4 regions of the Shouchella phoenicis genome follow, and region 1 is predicted to be linked to each of the others. Evidence: a T-box and tRNA genes for the amino acid it is inferred to sense, from the RefSeq annotation. Region 1 holds a T-box; the other regions hold tRNA genes.
The links. A T-box is a leader RNA that pairs with one kind of tRNA and senses whether it is charged. The one in region 1 lies ahead of alaS (alanine--tRNA ligase), so its partner is inferred to be a tRNA-Ala.
Positions count from the first base shown of each region.

Region 2: it has a tRNA-Ala gene. The T-box ahead of alaS (alanine--tRNA ligase) is inferred to sense a tRNA for this amino acid. The anticodon was not compared.
Region 3: it has a tRNA-Ala gene. The T-box ahead of alaS (alanine--tRNA ligase) is inferred to sense a tRNA for this amino acid. The anticodon was not compared.
Region 4: it has a tRNA-Ala gene. The T-box ahead of alaS (alanine--tRNA ligase) is inferred to sense a tRNA for this amino acid. The anticodon was not compared.

Region 1 covers NZ_JBDFMQ010000001.1:1,388,999-1,393,593, forward strand. Annotated here, with positions in the region: gene recD2 (SF1B family DNA helicase RecD2) at 1-239, shown strand, start outside; gene ABC361_RS07550 (PRC-barrel domain-containing protein) at 322-786, shown strand; gene ABC361_RS07555 (hypothetical protein) at 798-989, shown strand; gene ABC361_RS07560 (DUF3918 family protein) at 1,010-1,195, shown strand; gene ABC361_RS07565 (AI-2E family transporter) at 1,324-2,400, shown strand; T-box leader at 2,458-2,666, shown strand; gene alaS (alanine--tRNA ligase) at 2,718-4,595, shown strand, end outside.
Region 2 covers NZ_JBDFMQ010000001.1:72,448-77,042, reverse strand. Annotated here, with positions in the region: rRNA gene ABC361_RS00420 (23S ribosomal RNA) at 1-121, opposite strand, end outside; rRNA gene ABC361_RS00415 (16S ribosomal RNA) at 403-1,950, opposite strand; tRNA gene ABC361_RS00410 (tRNA-Ala) at 2,142-2,217, opposite strand; tRNA gene ABC361_RS00405 (tRNA-Pro) at 2,224-2,300, opposite strand; tRNA gene ABC361_RS00400 (tRNA-Arg) at 2,304-2,380, opposite strand; tRNA gene ABC361_RS00395 (tRNA-Leu) at 2,396-2,484, opposite strand; tRNA gene ABC361_RS00390 (tRNA-Gly) at 2,501-2,572, opposite strand; tRNA gene ABC361_RS00385 (tRNA-Leu) at 2,593-2,675, opposite strand; tRNA gene ABC361_RS00380 (tRNA-Lys) at 2,683-2,758, opposite strand; tRNA gene ABC361_RS00375 (tRNA-Thr) at 2,774-2,849, opposite strand; tRNA gene ABC361_RS00370 (tRNA-Val) at 2,853-2,928, opposite strand; rRNA gene rrf (5S ribosomal RNA) at 2,970-3,085, opposite strand; rRNA gene ABC361_RS00360 (23S ribosomal RNA) at 3,153-4,595, opposite strand, start outside.
Region 3 covers NZ_JBDFMQ010000001.1:185,170-189,764, forward strand. Annotated here, with positions in the region: gene ABC361_RS01045 (polysaccharide deacetylase family protein) at 1-215, shown strand, start outside; gene ABC361_RS01050 (YjcZ family sporulation protein) at 336-491, opposite strand; tRNA gene ABC361_RS01055 (tRNA-Glu) at 696-767, shown strand; rRNA gene rrf (5S ribosomal RNA) at 818-933, shown strand; tRNA gene ABC361_RS01065 (tRNA-Val) at 1,067-1,142, shown strand; tRNA gene ABC361_RS01070 (tRNA-Tyr) at 1,157-1,241, shown strand; tRNA gene ABC361_RS01075 (tRNA-Gln) at 1,251-1,325, shown strand; tRNA gene ABC361_RS01080 (tRNA-Lys) at 1,328-1,400, shown strand; tRNA gene ABC361_RS01085 (tRNA-Ala) at 1,435-1,507, shown strand; gene ABC361_RS01090 (aspartyl-phosphate phosphatase Spo0E family protein) at 1,570-1,743, opposite strand; gene sigW (RNA polymerase sigma factor SigW) at 1,896-2,459, shown strand; gene ABC361_RS01100 (zf-HC2 domain-containing protein) at 2,470-3,120, shown strand; gene cdaA (diadenylate cyclase CdaA) at 3,381-4,208, shown strand; gene ABC361_RS01110 (CdaR family protein) at 4,201-4,595, shown strand, end outside.
Region 4 covers NZ_JBDFMQ010000001.1:2,393,049-2,397,643, reverse strand. Annotated here, with positions in the region: gene ABC361_RS12910 (HNH endonuclease) at 1-39, shown strand, start outside; gene ABC361_RS12905 (ATPase, T2SS/T4P/T4SS family) at 79-1,077, shown strand; gene comGB (competence type IV pilus assembly protein ComGB) at 1,080-2,120, shown strand; tRNA gene ABC361_RS12895 (tRNA-Ala) at 2,282-2,354, shown strand; tRNA gene ABC361_RS12890 (tRNA-Ser) at 2,363-2,455, shown strand; tRNA gene ABC361_RS12885 (tRNA-Met) at 2,548-2,624, shown strand; tRNA gene ABC361_RS12880 (tRNA-Gln) at 2,630-2,704, shown strand; tRNA gene ABC361_RS12875 (tRNA-Gly) at 2,712-2,783, shown strand; tRNA gene ABC361_RS12870 (tRNA-Gly) at 2,871-2,941, shown strand; tRNA gene ABC361_RS12865 (tRNA-Ile) at 2,962-3,035, shown strand; tRNA gene ABC361_RS12860 (tRNA-Ser) at 3,050-3,140, shown strand; tRNA gene ABC361_RS12855 (tRNA-Leu) at 3,147-3,228, shown strand; gene yidD (membrane protein insertion efficiency factor YidD) at 3,306-3,545, opposite strand; gene comGC (competence type IV pilus major pilin ComGC) at 3,729-4,040, shown strand; gene comGD (competence type IV pilus minor pilin ComGD) at 4,027-4,452, shown strand; gene ABC361_RS12835 (hypothetical protein) at 4,472-4,595, shown strand, end outside.

The sequences.
Region 1 (4,595 bases):
ATGCATATTGTTCATCGATTCACAAAGCACAAGGCAGTGAATTTCCAATCGTTGTCATGCCAGTTGTAGGAAATTATCAACGTATGTTAAGAAGAAATTTACTTTATACAGGCATTACAAGAGCAAAGCAATTTCTACTTTTGTGCGGGGATTTGAAAACATTCGAACACGCCATTCATAAGCATAACGATGGACGACAGTCGATGCTAAAAGAACGTTTGCAGGAACGTGTGCACTAGCTGGTAACCATCTCCGGGGATAGGATAATGGATTATACATACATTATAACTGTTCGGAGAGGTGGTGCAGCTTTTGCGAACGATGCAGGCGATCATTGGACTTCCGCTTGTGTCCGTAGAGACTGGTTATGAAATCGGTCAAATTAGTGATGGGTATATGAAAGACGGTCGAGTGATTGGGTTTGTGGTGAAAAAAAATCACGCCCTCTTACACCATCATGGATTTCTGCCATTTGAGTCGATTCAGCATATCGGTGAGCAAGCGATCATGGTAAAAGATCACTCAAAAGTAGAGAAGCTTCTAGAAGAACACAAACACTATGATCCAATTTGGACAAGTCGAAAAAAGTTTAGAGGTAAACCTGTTTTATCCTCTGAAGGCGATATGCTCGGTTTGGCAGAAGATGTATATTTTTCTATGGAAGTGGGCACCATCGTAGGGTACGAAGTGACAGATGGCTGGTTATCCGATATTAAAGAAGGACGTAAAGTCGTGAAAGGTCATGACCTCCTTCTTTGTAAGGAAAGGGCGATCTTGTCTCTGTAGAGGAGGCACCTATCTTGCAATGTCCAAATTGTAATTTAAAAGACATAGGAAAAATTGGAACCAACCAGTATTATTGCTGGAATTGCTTTATTGAAATGAGTCTCGTTAAAGGAACATTGATGCTTCACCAAGTAGAGGAAGATGGATCATTAAGCTCACTTGATGATTTGTTTGAAGAAGAAGAAAGACGAATAGATTTATAAAGAATCGAGGTGAATCGATCATGCGTAAATCCATTGCACCATTAATGGTGATTGGTCTTGGAGCTGCTTGGTACTCAATGAATGACAAAAAGACCAAAAAGAAAGTCTACAATTTCTTTGAACCGATTATGGAAGCTGATAAAAAATTAATGAACGCGAAAACGTGGAAAAAAACGAAGAAAAAAGTAAAGAAAATGTTTCATTAATATCTTTACCTACGATGGCTGTGGAAAAGGTCAAATGCGTAACGTTAACATGGATGAACGACATCCATGTTTTTTTTTGATTAATTACGGGTTAAATGCACACGCTACAAAAAGGGGTGTGAGAGAAGATGAAGCGAGATATGTACATAATCGATTTAGTGAAGTGGTCAAAATGGCTTGTGATGTTAGTGTTTGTTCTATTGCTCTTATATGCGCTTAGTTATTTGGCACCGTTATTCCAAATCATTCAACCGTTAATTTGGCCAATCCTTGTTGCGATATTACTCGCTTATTTATTGCATCCTTTAGTTGAGAAAGCTGTCCACTTAGGCGTAAATCGAACATTGGCTACAGTATTGTTATTTTTGTTGTTTCTTGTTAGCATGGCCACCTTATTATTTATTGGTATTCCAATTATATCTCGACAAATTCAAGAAGCTGTTCAAGTGTTGCCTGAACATCTAGCCACCATTAAAGGGATGGTATTTGAATTTCAAGAACAAACGGAAAGGTTGCCCGATCCATTGCAAGATCATGTTACGGACTGGTCTTCAAAAATGGAGCAGTTTGTAGAAGCAAGTTTAGATCAAGTAGAAAGTGTCATAATTAAAGTCATTCAAATGAGCATTTTATGGATTGTTGTGCCTTTTCTTGTTTTTTACTTATTAAAAGATTTTGCGCTCTTGCAGCGCGTTGGTTTTTACATTACTCCAAAAAAATGGCGTGAAAAGATGCGGCTTTATCTTAAAGACGTTGATAAAACATTTGGCTCTTATTTACGAGGACAGTTACTCGTTGCGGTTTGTGTAGGCGGATTATCAACCATAGCACTTTGGGTTTTAGGTGTACCTTACGCACTGCTATTAGGTTTATTTATTGGAGCGACCGATTTGATCCCATATTTTGGAGCCTTTATCGGTGCTATTCCGGCTGTAGGTTCAGCCTTACTGGATTCGCCTCAATTAGCTCTCTTCACTGCAATTAGTATCTTTGTGATACAACAAATTGAAGGCAATGTGCTATCACCTTTAATTGTTGGAAAAACAGTCCACTTGCATCCGATTTTAATTATTTTAGCTCTGTTAGTCGGAGTTGAAGTTGGAGGCGTCATAGGACTTTTAGTCGCTGTTCCCATTACAGCGATTGCAAAAGTAACCATTCTTCATATTCGAAATTACATTAAAGGTGAAGTGGAGATGAATTGACTTTTAAAGGCTTGCGCGCTATAATTTTCGTGAATAAAGAAACGTATATGTACATGATGAAATACAATGAAAGAACGAGTACGCATAAGCCCGTTTATAGAGAGATGCTTTCTAGGCTGAGAAAAGCATTAACGAAGAGATGCGGAATGCTATTCTGGAGTAGCGAGCTAATCGCCGTATCCTGCGTTAAGGGGCTTAAGTGATAACAGTTACGTTTGTTATAATTAAGGGTGGTACCGCGTGAAAAAGACAATCTCGTCCCTTTATTGGGAAGGGGTTTTTTTATTTGTTTTCTATACATAAGGAGGATAAGTCCAATGAAGCACTTAACATCGGCTGAAGTTCGACAAATGTTTATTGATTTCTTTAAAGAGAAAGGCCATTCTGTTGAGCCAAGTGCATCTCTAGTCCCATTTGAGGATCCAAGTTTATTGTGGATCAACAGTGGTGTGGCAACATTAAAAAAATACTTTGATGGTCGCGTAATCCCGGATAATCCTCGGATTGTCATTGCGCAAAAGTCGATTCGGACAAATGATATTGAGATCGTAGGAAAAACGGCTCGCCATCATACATTTTTTGAAATGCTTGGAAATTTTTCCATTGGCGAATATTTTAAAGAAGATGCGATTGTATGGAGCTGGGAGTTTTTAACGAGCGAAAAATGGATTGGCTTTGATGAAGAAAAGCTATCTGTTACGGTTCATCCAGAAGATCATGAAGCGTACGATTTATGGATTGAAAAAGTAGGCGTACCGGAAGAGCGCATTATTCGTTTGGAAGGGAATTTCTGGGATATTGGTGAAGGTCCAAGTGGTCCAAACTCTGAAATTTTTTATGATCGTGGTCCTGATTACGGCAATGATCCAAAAGATCCAGAATTGTATCCAGGTGGCGAAAATGAACGTTATTTGGAAATTTGGAACTTGGTTTTCTCTCAATTTAATCACAATGCAGACGACACCTATACGCCCCTCCCAAAGAAAAATATTGATACTGGAATGGGCTTAGAGCGGATGGTATCGGTTATCCAAGATGCAAAAACAAATTTTGATACAGATCTCTTTTTACCAATCATAAAAGAAACTGAAAAAATTGCTAATGCAACGTACAATACTGGAAATGAAGCAGCAGATACAGCCTTTAAAGTTGTTGTCGACCATATTCGTACAGTAGCGTTTGCCATTGGAGATGGCGCCCTACCTTCAAATGAAGGAAGAGGATACGTTTTGCGTCGTTTATTAAGACGTGCGGTACGATTTGCGAAAACGATTGGGATTGAAAAGCCATTTATGTTTAATCTCGTACCTATTGTCGGCCAGATTATGGAAGATTTTTACCCCGAGGTTACCCAGAAAAAAGACTTCATCCAGCGAGTGATTCGTACAGAAGAAGAGCGTTTTCATGAAACGCTACATGAAGGCTTAACAATTTTAAACGACATCATGAAAAAAGCAAAGGCAAACGATGAACAAGTAATCGCTGGTTCGGATGTGTTTCGACTTTACGATACGTATGGTTTTCCGGTTGATTTGACGGAAGAATATGTAGAAGAAGAAGGCTTAACGATCCATCGCGAAGAATTCGAAAAAGAGATGGAAGCTCAGAGAAATCGTGCTCGCGCAGCTAGACAAGAAACAGCTTCTATGGGTGTGCAAGAAGACATATTCGGTGATTTAAAAACGCCAAGTATTTTTGTTGGCTATGAGCATACAGAAACAAGTGCAACCATTAACGTCATTGTAAAGGAAAAAGATTCTGTTGATCAGGCTAAAGAAGGGGATACGGTTTCCATTATCCTTGCAGAAACGCCATTTTACGCTGAAAGTGGTGGACAAGTCGCCGATCAAGGGGTTATCTATACTGATAACGGCCAAGGGCGTGTTCAAGATGTGAAGAAAGCTCCTAATGGACAACATCTCCATACGGTTGAAATTGAATCAGGGACGTTAGAAGTAGGTGATCATGTTCAAGCAAGAATTGAAGTGCGTGAACGTTTAGACATTGTTAAGAATCATACGGCAACGCACCTACTTCATCAAGCGTTAAAAGATGTTCTAGGCGAGCACGTGAATCAAGCAGGCTCTCTTGTAAATCGTGAGCGACTCCGCTTTGATTTTTCACACTTTGGACAAGTAACACCAAATGAACTCGTTCAAATTGAGCAACTTGTGAATGAGAAAATTTGGCAAGCA
Region 2 (4,595 bases), 1.3 Mb from region 1:
CCATTCGGAAATCTCCGGATCAAAGCTTACTTACAGCTCCCCGAAGCATATCGCTGTTCGTCGCGTCCTTCATCGGCTCCTAGTGCCAAGGCATTCACCGTGCGCCCTTTCTAACTTATCCATTTTACTTTTAAAAAGTAATTGGTTAACCTAAAAGGTTTATGAATTCTTGACGTCTCGTTCAAACAGTTTAAAACCGATGAACAAAACTTTATTTGAGTTGATTTTAGATTTAGTTTTCAAAGAACCTGCCTACATGAAGGTCGGTACCACGCATTTAGCTTGGTTCCATACCCTATTAGGCTATAGATGAATGAATTTGAGTTCATTCAAAACTGAACAAAAGATCCGAAGCGTTATATGACCAACGGTCATATATCGACTAGAGTAAATACTCCATAGAAAGGAGGTGATCCAGCCGCACCTTCCGATACGGCTACCTTGTTACGACTTCACCCCAATCATTTGTCCCACCTTAGGCGGCTGGCTCCAAAAGGTTACCTCACCGACTTCGGGTGTTACAAACTCTCGTGGTGTGACGGGCGGTGTGTACAAGACCCGGGAACGTATTCACCGCGGCATGCTGATCCGCGATTACTAGCAATTCCGGCTTCATGCAGGCGAGTTGCAGCCTGCAATCCGAACTGAGAATGGCTTTATGGGATTGGCTCCACCTCACGGCTTCGCTGCCCTTTGTACCATCCATTGTAGCACGTGTGTAGCCCAGGTCATAAGGGGCATGATGATTTGACGTCGTCCCCACCTTCCTCCGGTTTGTCACCGGCAGTCACCTTAGAGTGCCCAACTAAATGCTGGCAACTAAGATCAAGGGTTGCGCTCGTTGCGGGACTTAACCCAACATCTCACGACACGAGCTGACGACAACCATGCACCACCTGTCACTTTGCCCCCGAAGGGGAAGCTCTGTCTCCAGAGTGGTCAAAGGATGTCAAGACCTGGTAAGGTTCTTCGCGTTGCTTCGAATTAAACCACATGCTCCACTGCTTGTGCGGGTCCCCGTCAATTCCTTTGAGTTTCAGCCTTGCGGCCGTACTCCCCAGGCGGAGTGCTTAATGTGTTTACTTCGGCACTACGGGCATCGAAACCCCTAACACCTAGCACTCATCGTTTACGGCGTGGACTACCAGGGTATCTAATCCTGTTTGCTCCCCACGCTTTCGCGCCTCAGCGTCAGTTACAGACCAGAGAGTCGCCTTCGCCACTGGTGTTCCTCCACATATCTACGCATTTCACCGCTACACGTGGAATTCCACTCTCCTCTTCTGCACTCAAGCTCCCCAGTTTCCAATGGCCGCTCGGGGTTGAGCCCCGAGATTTCACATCAGACTTAAGAAGCCGCCTGCGCGCGCTTTACGCCCAATAATTCCGGACAACGCTTGCCACCTACGTATTACCGCGGCTGCTGGCACGTAGTTAGCCGTGGCTTTCTGGTGAGGTACCGTCAAGGTGCCGGTAGTTACGCCGGCACTTGTTCTTCCCTCACAACAGAGCTTTACGACCCGAAGGCCTTCCTCACTCACGCGGCGTTGCTCCGTCAGACTTTCGTCCATTGCGGAAGATTCCCTACTGCTGCCTCCCGTAGGAGTCTGGGCCGTGTCTCAGTCCCAGTGTGGCCGATCACCCTCTCAGGTCGGCTACGCATCGTCGCCTTGGTAAGCCGTTACCTTACCAACTAGCTAATGCGCCGCAGGTCCATCCCTTAGTGACAGCCGAAACCGTCTTTCAAAAGAAAATCAGGCGATTCTCTTTATTATCCCGTATTAGCTCCGGTTTCCCGGAGTTATCCCAGTCTAAGGGGCAGGTTACCTACGTGTTACTCACCCGTCCGCCGCTAACTTCCGGGAGCAAGCTCCCTTCTGTCCGCTCGACTTGCATGTATTAGGCACGCCGCCAGCGTTCGTCCTGAGCCAGGATCAAACTCTCCGTTAAAAGTGTTTGACTTGCTCATTTGCACAATTTAAAGCTGTGTCTAACTTCATTGACGAGATACCTTGTATCTCTTTTACGCTTGGCTTTTGTTCAGTTTTCAAAGAACTCGTTTGCGCCTCAATCTCTCTTGGCGACTCTTAGTACTCTACATGACATTATCTTGAATGTCAAATAGTTTTTTAAAAGTTTTTTGGTGGAGCCTAGCGGGATCGAACCGCTGACCTCCTGCGTGCAAAGCAGGCGCTCTCCCAGCTGAGCTAAGGCCCCATTACATGGTCGGGAAGACAGGATTTGAACCTGCGACCCCTTGGTCCCAAACCAAGTGCTCTACCAAGCTGAGCTACTTCCCGTAATGGCGCGCCCGAGAGGACTCGAACCTCTAACCGCTTGATTCGTAGTCAAGTACTCTATCCAATTGAGCTACGGGCGCATATTAAATTTAAAATGGTGCCGAGGGCCGGACTTGAACCGGCACGGTTGTCACCAACCGCAGGATTTTAAGTCCTGTGTGTCTGCCAATTCCACCACCCCGGCAAAATTAATTGGCAAAAGCGGAAGACGAGATTCGAACTCGCGACCCCCACCTTGGCAAGGTGGTGTTCTACCACTGAACTACTTCCGCACACAATTAGTAATTGTGAGTGCGGGTGAAGGGACTTGAACCCCCACGTCATAAAGACACTAGATCCTAAGTCTAGCGCGTCTGCCAATTCCGCCACACCCGCAAATATATGGTGAGCCATGAAGGATTCGAACCTTCGACCCTCTGATTAAAAGTCAGATGCTCTACCAACTGAGCTAATGGCTCTGACTTCAAGAAACATGGTGCCGGCCAGAGGACTTGAACCCCCAACCTACTGATTACAAGTCAGTTGCTCTACCAATTGAGCTAGACCGGCACATGGTGGAGGATGACGGGATCGAACCGCCGACCCCCTGCTTGTAAGGCAGGTGCTCTCCCAGCTGAGCTAATCCTCCAACGTATTATCTTGTTTTCAAATAACAAAGAAAATATGTAAGCCTGGCAACGTCCTACTCTCACAGGGGGAAGCCCCCAACTACCATCGGCGCAAAAGAGCTTAACGACCGTGTTCGGCATGGGAACGGGTGTGACCTCTTTGCTATTGCCACCAGACTATGAAAAGAATCGTTGATTCTTTCAAAACTAAATCTAGAAATCAAACTCAAGTCAAGAAAAAAATTAGGATAAGCCCTCGACCGATTAGTATCAGTCCGCTCCATGTGTCGCCACACTTCCACTTCTGACCTATCAACCTCATCATCTCTAAGGGGTCTTACTGGCTTACGCCATGGGAAATCTCATCTTGAGGGGGGCTTCATGCTTAGATGCTTTCAGCACTTATCCCGTCCATACGTAGCTACCCAGCGATGCTCCTGGCGGAACAACTGGTACACCAGCGGTATGTCCATCCCGGTCCTCTCGTACTAAGGACAGCTCCTCTCAAATTTCCTACGCCCGCGACGGATAGGGACCGAACTGTCTCACGACGTTCTGAACCCAGCTCGCGTGCCGCTTTAATGGGCGAACAGCCCAACCCTTGGGACCTACTTCAGCCCCAGGATGCGACGAGCCGACATCGAGGTGCCAAACCTCCCCGTCGATGTGGACTCTTGGGGGAGATAAGCCTGTTATCCCCAGGGTAGCTTTTATCCGTTGAGCGACGGCCCTTCCATACGGCACCGCCGGATCACTAAGCCCGACTTTCGTCCCTGCTCGACTTGTAGGTCTCGCAGTCAAGCTCCCTTATGCCTTTGCACTCTACGAATGATTTCCAACCATTCTGAGGGAACCTTTGGGCGCCTCCGTTACTGTTTAGGAGGCGACCGCCCCAGTCAAACTGCCCACCTGACAATGTCCCTGACCCGGATCACGGGTCGAGGTTAGAATGTCAGCACCATCAGGGTAGTATCCCACCGACGCCTCCACCGAAGCTAGCGCTCCGGTTTCCTAGGCTCCTACCTATCCTGTACAAATGGTACCAACACTCACTATCAAGCTACAGTAAAGCTCCATGGGGTCTTTCCGTCCTGTCGCGGGTAACCTGCATCTTCACAGGTACTATAATTTCACCGGGTCTCTCGTTGAGACAGTATCCAAGTCGTTGCACCATTCGTGCGGGTCGGAACTTACCCGACAAGGAATTTCGCTACCTTAGGACCGTTATAGTTACGGCCGCCGTTTACTGGGGCTTCAATTCAGAGCTTCTCCCTTACGGGATAACCCCTCCTCTTAACCTTCCAGCACCGGGCAGGTGTCAGCCCCTATACTTCGCCTTGCGGCTTGGCAGAGACCTGTGTTTTTGCTAAACAGTCGCTTGGATCTATTCACTGCGGCTCTCTCAGGCTATTCACCTTAATAGAGCACCCCTTCTCCCGAAGTTACGGGGTCATTTTGCCGAGTTCCTTAACGAGAGTTCTCCCGAGCGTCTTAGAATTCTCTTCTCGCCTACCTGTGTCGGTTTGCGGTACGGGCACCTGTATTCTAACTAGAGGCTTTTCTCGGCAGCGGAGGATCAGGGATTTCGGACCCTTGGGTCCTTCACGGTCACAGCTCAGCCTTCACGGAACACGGATTTGCCTATGTTCCAGCCTTGCATGCTTCGACGCGCACAGCCAGCGGCGCG
Region 3 (4,595 bases), 1.2 Mb from region 1:
ACACACTAGACTGGTCTGGTATTCCGGCTGCGGAAGTGGCGGAGACAGTTTTAACGAATACGCAATCAGGCAGTATTATATTAATGCATGATGGTGGTGACGTGGATACTGAAAACCCAGAAATTTATTCTGCTGATGCATTGGATGAGATTATTCCAGCTTTACAAGAACAAGGGTATACGTTTGTCACGGTATCAGAGTTAATAGGAAAATAAAAATTTTTACATGGCTATCATTTATGTAGAGACAGTTTATAGAAAGACTAAAAACAACCGACTCTAAATCGAGTCGGTTGTTTAACAAACGTTTCAACGTCTGCATGTGGGGTGCACGAGTTAGTTTACGTAAGCCGCTCCAATGATAATTAAAAGAATAAATAAGACAACGATTAGCGCGAATCCGCCACCGTAACTGCCGCCACCGCCACAAGCACCGCCTACTGGTCCGTAGCCGTAACCTTCATAGCCGTAACCTCCGCCGTAGTAACCCATGTGTGTACACCACCTTTGCATTAGGAATAATATACCCTATGCGAAAATCCAGTTTTGGCGACAAATCTGGGCAAATGAATTTAAAAGAAGTGAATAGAAGCCGAGAAATGTGTTTATACTAGGCAAGGAAATTCATTTAAAAAAATATATAAAAACTATTGCGCAGACGAAATCAATTTGTTATTATATAACTTGTCAGTAAGCGGCCCGTTGGTCAAGCGGTTAAGACACCGCCCTTTCACGGCGGTAACACGGGTTCGAATCCCGTACGGGTCATTGTAATATTATTTGTTTACAATATGCTTCTGTCGGGTACATAATATTAGTCCGGTGGTAATAGCAAAGAGGTCACACCCGTTCCCATGCCGAACACGGTCGTTAAGCTCTTTTGCGCCGATGGTAGTTGGGGGCTTCCCCCTGTGAGAGTAGGACATTGCCGGGCATACATAATTAGCAAAGAGAAGTAAGAAGTTCGAGGACAAAAAGTGCTTGAAGAAGGGAGTGTACATCGGTACATGACCGACTGAAAGACATGGATTGGTCAAAGAAATTCGTCGCTTATCTGAAGCTAAATTGGAGGATTAGCTCAGCTGGGAGAGCACCTGCCTTACAAGCAGGGGGTCGGCGGTTCGATCCCGTCATCCTCCACCATACTTTCCAAATGTGGAGGGGTAGCGAAGTGGCTAAACGCGGCGGACTGTAAATCCGCTCCCTCCGGGTTCGGCGGTTCGAATCCGTCCCCCTCCACCATTTTATGATTGGGCTATAGCCAAGCGGTAAGGCAACGGATTTTGATTCCGTCATTCCCTGGTTCGATCCCAGGTAGCCCAGCCATCGAGCCATTAGCTCAGTTGGTAGAGCATCTGACTTTTAATCAGAGGGTCGAAGGTTCGAATCCTTCATGGCTCATACGAAAACGACTTGTATAAGTCGTTTTTTGTTAGGGGCCTTAGCTCAGCTGGGAGAGCGCCTGCTTTGCACGCAGGAGGTCAGCGGTTCGATCCCGCTAGGCTCCATATGAAAAGAAGAAAGCGACCACCTGGGTGGTCGCTTTCTTTTTATGAAAAGATCATTTGATTTATGCTTGAGTATTGGAAAGGTTTTCGTATTGATTGAGCAGGCTATCTAGCTTTCGACTCAATCTCAACATATGCGGTGAGTTTAAAGAATACACTGTTGCTGAGTCGTTTAGTTCCATTCGTACGTCTTCAATTGAACGTGATAATGGACAAACAAGATGCGCATTCGACATAGCCATACCTCCCTTTCTTTATTAAGGAACAATTCGGTGTAAAAAGAGAAAAATCCTTCCATAATTAAGAAAAAAGTTAATTTTTCTGTTATTATAAAAAACGAAACTTAATTCTAGTGTATTCCGTAAGTTACATGTAGGTAGGGGATGTCATGGATTCGTTAACAAAACGCTTAATATTGGAAATTAAACAGGGTGATGACCAAGCATTTTCAGAGTTAGTTGATTTGTACAAAGACAAAGTTTATCAAGTCGCCTATCGGATGGTTGGTCATCCTCAAGAGGCGCAAGATGTGGCGCAAGAGGCGTTTCTCAGGGTGTATACAAATCTAGATAAATACGATGTGAATCGGAAATTCTCTACGTGGGTTTTTCGAATTGCTACAAATGTGGCAATTGATCGTTTAAGGAAGCGGAAGCCAGATGTTCATTTGCAGGACAATGTTAAAGGAACGGAAGCGATCACGTATGAGTCTCAGCTTGCTGCAACAGATGATTTACCAGAGGACCAAGTGGTTCAGTTAGAATTACAGGATTGGATTCAATCGGAAATTAATCATTTACCGCCTAAATATCGTACTGCTATTATTCTAAAGTACTTAGAAGATTTATCTTTAAAAGAAATTAGTGAAGTTATGGACTTGCCAGTTGCAACAGTGAAAACTCGAATTCATCGCGGTCGTGAAGCGTTACGCAAACGTATGCGACATGTTTAAATAAGGAGGAGTGGCACACATTATGAACTGTCATTCTTACAATGAACTGATACACATTTATTTAGATGGGGATGCAACACATGAGCAAAAGGAACGCTTATATGCTCATTTAGAAACGTGTTCCCATTGTCAAACACATGTAAACGAACTGAAGAAGTCTATTGCTTTTATTCAAAGTTCGTCTCATATAGAAGCGCCTGCCAATTTTACAGCAGGTATTATGGCGAATCTGCCGAAAAAGAAGAAGAATGGAACGAAAGTGAAACGGTTCTTAAAGAAGCATCCGATTTTAGTTGCTGCCGCAGTGTTTTTTCTAATGATGTCCACGGCAGTCTTTTCGACTTGGAACCAAAACGACGGAATTGCTGTATCGGGTAATGGACCATTTGTCATTAATAAGGAAACCGGTGTTGTGACTGTGCCAGAGGGTGCGGTAATTGAAGGTGATCTGATGGTGCGGAATGGGGAGTTAGAGCTTGAGGGAGAAGTTCGCGGGGATATTCTCTTATTAAATAGTTCTTTTAATAAGGAGTCTCTCTATGCATCACCTAACCAAGTAACCGGAGAGATTGAGGAAGTTGATCAGTTTTTATCATGGATTTGGTATAACACGAAAGGCTTTTTCACCGATGTGTTTGGATTCCTTAATCGAGACAGCTGATGATTAAGAAATGTAAGCTATAATCGGGCTTGAGCTTGTCATCGCGAAATCATTGGTTTTATCAAATTGTTTTTCGTACGAGATAACGAATATAAATAAGAACAAACGTAAAAGAACATGGGGTTTCTGTGTAAAACGGGAACTCCTTTAACTTTATATGAAGATAATGGTATAATGATAACGTTTGACACGGATTTGTATAGCAATGGTAAGTTGTGTCAAAAGTATAAAGAAGAGTTTGTTTATGTGGAGGGGCGGATATGCTTTCTGCTAATCTTGATCAGTTTCCGTGGCTAGTATATATCGGGCAAATTGTCGATATTTTACTTGTTACATATGTTGTTTATAAATTAATTATGATTATACGCGGCACCCGAGCGGTTCAGCTTGTTAAAGGGATTGTTGCGATCTTTATTGTCTGGTTTATTAGTAATTTTCTTGGCTTAAGTACGTTAGAGTTTATAACAAGACAGACGGCTACGTTTGGCTTATTGGCGATTATTATTATTTTCCAACCGGAATTAAGGAGAGGCCTTGAACAACTTGGTCGGAGTCGACTCTTTAATAGTCGTTCTGCGCAAAAAGACGATGCGTTAAAGCCGACGATCGATGCGTTAGTAAAAGCATCGGTTTATATGGGAAAACGAAGAATCGGCGCATTGATTTCAATTGAGCGTGAAACAGGTTTAAATGATTATGCGGAATCTGGAATTCCGCTAAATGCGAATATTTCTTCAGAGTTACTAATAAATTTGTTTGTTCCAAATACTCCTTTGCATGACGGTGCGATTGTGTTGAAAAACGATAAAATTCTTGCGGCAGGTTGTTATTTACCGTTATCTGAAGATAGTTCGATTTCAAAAGAGCTTGGAACTCGGCACCGAGCGGCCCTTGGTGTCAGTGAGGTCACTGATGCGGTCACCATTATTGTGTCTGAAGAAACAGGGGCGATTTCGATTTCAAAAAGAGGAACGCTCTATCGAGATTTAACAAAGGAACAGCTGCAAGATTTGTTGGAACAAAACTTATTAAAGCCTTCAACAACTACCGAAACACGCTGGCAGTGGGGAGGTAAAAAAGATGGATAGAATGTTAAATAGCATTTGGTTTGTAAGAATTTTGGCGTTTTTTATTGCATTAATGCTTTTCTTTATGGTGAATCAAAGCAACATTGGCTCTCCTTCTTTGTTACCAGACACGCCTAGTGCCCCATTTGTGATTGAAGATGAGTCTGTTGAAGTGATTTATGATGAAGAGCGGTTTGAACTTGTTGAAGAACCGGGAGCAGTAGATGTTGAACTTCGAGGTTCACAAGTCTCTATCTCCTTGTTTCAAATTACAAGCAATCGCTCAACAGAAGTGTTTGTAGATGCGTCAGACATAGAAGATGAGGGCAGGCATCAGCTAGCCGTTAGCCATCGGAATTTCCCTAGTGATCTGTCGGTTTCAATTGAACCGCAGGTGGTATCTGTGAC
Region 4 (4,595 bases), 1.0 Mb from region 1:
AATAGACGAAAAAAAGATGAGGAGGAATTGGGGGAATGATGTCGAATGGGTATAGACATAAAAGGAAAGGAGGGTATTATGCTCGAAACAACCCATTCGTTTATAAGTGATACTTTACTAAGTAAAGCATTAGAATTACAAGCCTCTGACGTTCACCTTATTCCGAATCAACGTGGCTATGATGTGTATTTTCGTATAGTAGGTAACTTAACGTTTATGTACACGATGAATACAGATGAAGCGAAAAAGATCTTAAATCACCTTAAGTATATTGTAGGCATGGACATTAGCGACCGTCGCCAATCACAAAGCAAAGCATTTGAGTACATGTGGAAACAACAATTAATCGCGATGCGAATCTCCACCCTCCCAACAACCCCTTTAGAGAGTATTGCTATTCGAATTTTAAACAGCTCTTCAATTGTTCCGTTACAGTCCCTTTCCCCTTTCTTAAAAGATACTCATTATTTCAATCAGCTCTTATTGGCACTCCCCGGTTTGTTTTTAGTAACCGGTTCAACAGGCTCTGGCAAAACCACCACCATTTATTCGTTTGTAAAACAACTTGTACAAAATGGGGGCTATCGAATAATTTCAGTTGAAGATCCAGTTGAACATCAATTGCAGGGCATAACGCAAGTTGAAATTCAATCAAGAGGAGGCTTAACGTTTGAGCGGGCATTACGGGCGATTTTGCGCCATGATCCCGATATTATTATCATTGGAGAAATAAGAGATAGAGAAACGGCCGCTCTTGCAGTTCAAGCAGCAATTACGGGTCATTTTGTCATTGCTAGTCTTCACGTGACAAATTCATCTTTAACCATTGATCGATTAAGAGATCTTGGCATTGGTGGAAATCTATCTTGTCTTCAAGCAATCGTGTATCAGAAATTGATTGCACAAAAAGGAGCGGATAAAAGGATTGCCGTCTTTGACTGGCTTTTGGCTCATCAAGTAAAAGAAGTGTGGGAAGGGAAGAGGAAGTCTCGTCCTTTCTTAAAAAAAGCTGCAAAAGCATGGGCGGTAGGAATTCTTGACGACGAAGCATGCATTCGTCTTAGTAGGGTGGAGTAACGATGTTTCGTTCAGTGCTTACAAAACGAAACAAACAAGCCGAAATTTCGTTTATTAAGAGACTAGGTGAATTGTTGCAAAGTGGCTATAGTGTAGATCAAGCATTATCCTTTTTATCGGTACAGGTCAATGAGGCTTGGAAAGAAATCATTCATTTAATTAAACAACAACTTACCATGGGTCAGCCACTCTCAAAAAGTTTACAAACGTTAGCGTTACCAAGTGATGTTCAATCGTATATCTTTTTTTATGAAGAACAAGGGCAAGTGGCTGACGGGTTAATGGAAGCAGCTAAACTTTATGAAAAAAGGCTTAAAACGACAATGCAGCTGCAAAAACTATTACGATACCCTCTCGTATTAGCATTTGGTGTAGGAATGGCTTTGCTCATTTTAAATCTTTATATCGTCCCGCATTTTCAAGCTCTTTTTTCTACGTTAAATCAATCCCCACCGCGTTTCATTCATGTTTTCTTCTCTTTCCTAGAAAGTCTTCCTTATGTATGCATCGCCTTCTTGCTTATAGCGTGTATTGGATACGTGAGCAGCAAACGTTATATCAAACATTTAACCCCTCATGAAAAAGTTCACATTTTATTAAAGTGGAAACTTTCGCAAACAGTTATGAAGCAAGTGATTACATTTTATTTCTCTCTACAGCTTGGGAAATTGCTGCAAACAGGGATGTCCATTCATGAAGCTTTAAATATTTTTGAAAAGCAATCGTATTTGCCTTTTTTTAAAGATGAAGCTCAAAAAATGAATCAGAGTTTAAAGCAAGGCGATAGTTTAGCTTCATATCTTCGACATCAACCTTATTATTTAAGTGAACTTCCAATCGTGGTCGAGAACGGTAGTCGAACGGCTAAACTAGCGCTAGATTTACAATTTTTTAGCGAATGGATTATTGAAGAGTTAGATCGAAGGTTGGAGAAGTTGTTGCAAATGATTCAGCCGATTTTGTTTCTTTTTATAGGGTGTTTTATCTTTTTCTTATTTTTAATGATTATGCTTCCTATGTATGAAATGTTTGATCTCATGTAAGCAGAACTTGCATGAGATCAAATTAATCGGTAGAATAAGACCATAAATGATTTTTCCAGAAAAAAAGTTTATAAAAACACTTGTGCTTTTATAAAAGCTATGATATATTATTAAATGTCGCTGAGGTAATCGCTTTTGACGACATACATAAACAAATTCATGGGGCCTTAGCTCAGCTGGGAGAGCGCCTGCTTTGCACGCAGGAGGTCAGCGGTTCGATCCCGCTAGGCTCCACTTTATACGGAGGAATACCCAAGTTCGGCTGAAGGGATCGGTCTTGAAAACCGACAGGGGTGTCAAAGCCCGCGGGGGTTCGAATCCCTCTTCCTCCGCCATATTTACTCTTCAGCAATTACTTCTCTGAAAGACGAGAAGAGGAAGATGTTGGACATCATTGAATAAGCATCATCTGAATACTTTATAACGACGCGGGGTGGAGCAGTCTGGTAGCTCGTCGGGCTCATAACCCGAAGGTCGGTGGTTCAAATCCGCCCCCCGCAACCAAACTTTGGGCTATAGCCAAGCGGTAAGGCAACGGATTTTGATTCCGTCATTCCCTGGTTCGATCCCAGGTAGCCCAGCCATTTATATGCGGAAGTAGTTCAGTGGTAGAACACCACCTTGCCAAGGTGGGGGTCGCGAGTTCGAATCTCGTCTTCCGCTCTTTAGTTGAAATAAAGAGAGTTAAATGTTATAATTAGTTCATATCGTTTTAGATGAATATGTTGATAAGATTTTATTTTTTACCATGCGGGTGTAGTTTAGTGGTAAAACCTCAGCCTTCCAAGCTGATGATGTGAGTTCGATTCTCATCACCCGCTTTTTTATTTTGTGAAAAAAGGGGCCTGTAGCTCAGCTGGTTAGAGCGCACGCCTGATAAGCGTGAGGTCGGTGGTTCGAGTCCACTCAGGCCCATCCCTATATATTACGGAGAAGTACCCAAGTGGCTGAAGGGGCGCCCCTGCTAAGGGTGTAGGTCGTGTAAGCGGCGCGAGGGTTCAAATCCCTCCTTCTCCGCCAGAAATCGCGGGTGTGGCGGAATTGGCAGACGCGCTAGACTTAGGATCTAGTGTCTTATGACGTGGGGGTTCAAGTCCCTTCACCCGCATAAAGCGAATATGTTAAAACAATGGAGATTTTCTCCATTGTTTTTTTGCATCCAGCTATGATATTAATAAAACTCCATTATTGATGCGTGTGTTCTTTCTTTTTTCCCTCTGGCACGTGGTCAAAGCCACCTGGGTGAAAGGGATGACACTTTAAAATGCGTTTAATGGTTAAATAACTCCCTTTTATCGCTCCATGCTGTTCAATCGCTGTTAGACCATACTGAGAGCAAGTCGGATAAAAGCGACATCTTGGTGGGAGTACAGAGGAAATGTATTTACGATAAAAACGTATGATGCCTAATAAGATTGATTTCACAGTCAATATCCTTTCATCCATATTCCCTCTATTATACCAAAAAGATTGATGAGAAAAAAAGAGCCAAGAAATTTCAAAAACTAGTCAAATTTAGCAGGAGTTTGTAAGGATTTGTCAAATAAAGAAGAGACACATAAAGAAAGGAGGTTCAGGAACATTCAATCTGTTTTTATGAGGTGATATATGATAAAGCGCTTAAAGAAAGATGATGGCTTCACGTTAATTGAAATGCTCGTTGTGTTAATGATTATCTCCGTTTTATTGCTTATTGCACTCCCTAATATGAGTAAAAACACGGATATGGCAGGTGGCAAAAGCTGTGATGCGACAAAGAAACTTGTGCAAACTCAAGTTGGTGCTTATGAAGTCGAACACGGAAAAATTCCTGCCTCACTCGATGTGCTCGTATCTGAAGGCTATGTGGATCAAATCACATGTGCTTCAGGCAAGAAATTAGTTTTAAATGGAAAGCAAGTTCTTATTGAAAACGAATGAAGGCTTTTCGCTTATAGAGCTCCTCTTCACCCTTCTTCTTATATCCGTTTTTCTTCTTCTTCCAATCCTTTATTTTCAATCACAAGATAAAAAAATCGAACAACAAACGATCGAGCAGTTAAAAAATGATCTTTTGTATGCCCAACATGTTGCCATGACTGAAGGAAAAGTGACGTCTGTCCAATTTGAGGACAATACGCTTATTGTCTATGTCGAACAACAAGAAAAATCTCGTGTCCAGTATCCGACCCCTTTAAAAATAGAGCCAGTATCTCTTGCCCTTCAAGAGGTTTCATTTTTAGCAAATGGTCATCCTCGTAAGTCTGGATCATGGGATGTGAGAACTCATCATCATCATGTACGTTTTACAATCCAAATTGGAAAGGGGCATATCGTTTATCGCCAACAGTAGTCGTGATGAGGGCTTTATATTGGTAGATGCAATAGGTGCCTTTCTATTAATTAGCCTCATGAGTTTAAGTTTACTACCTGCTTGCATTTGGCTCATGGAAGAAAGGCGAGCAATCGATCAAGAACTCTCACTCTTGTACGATT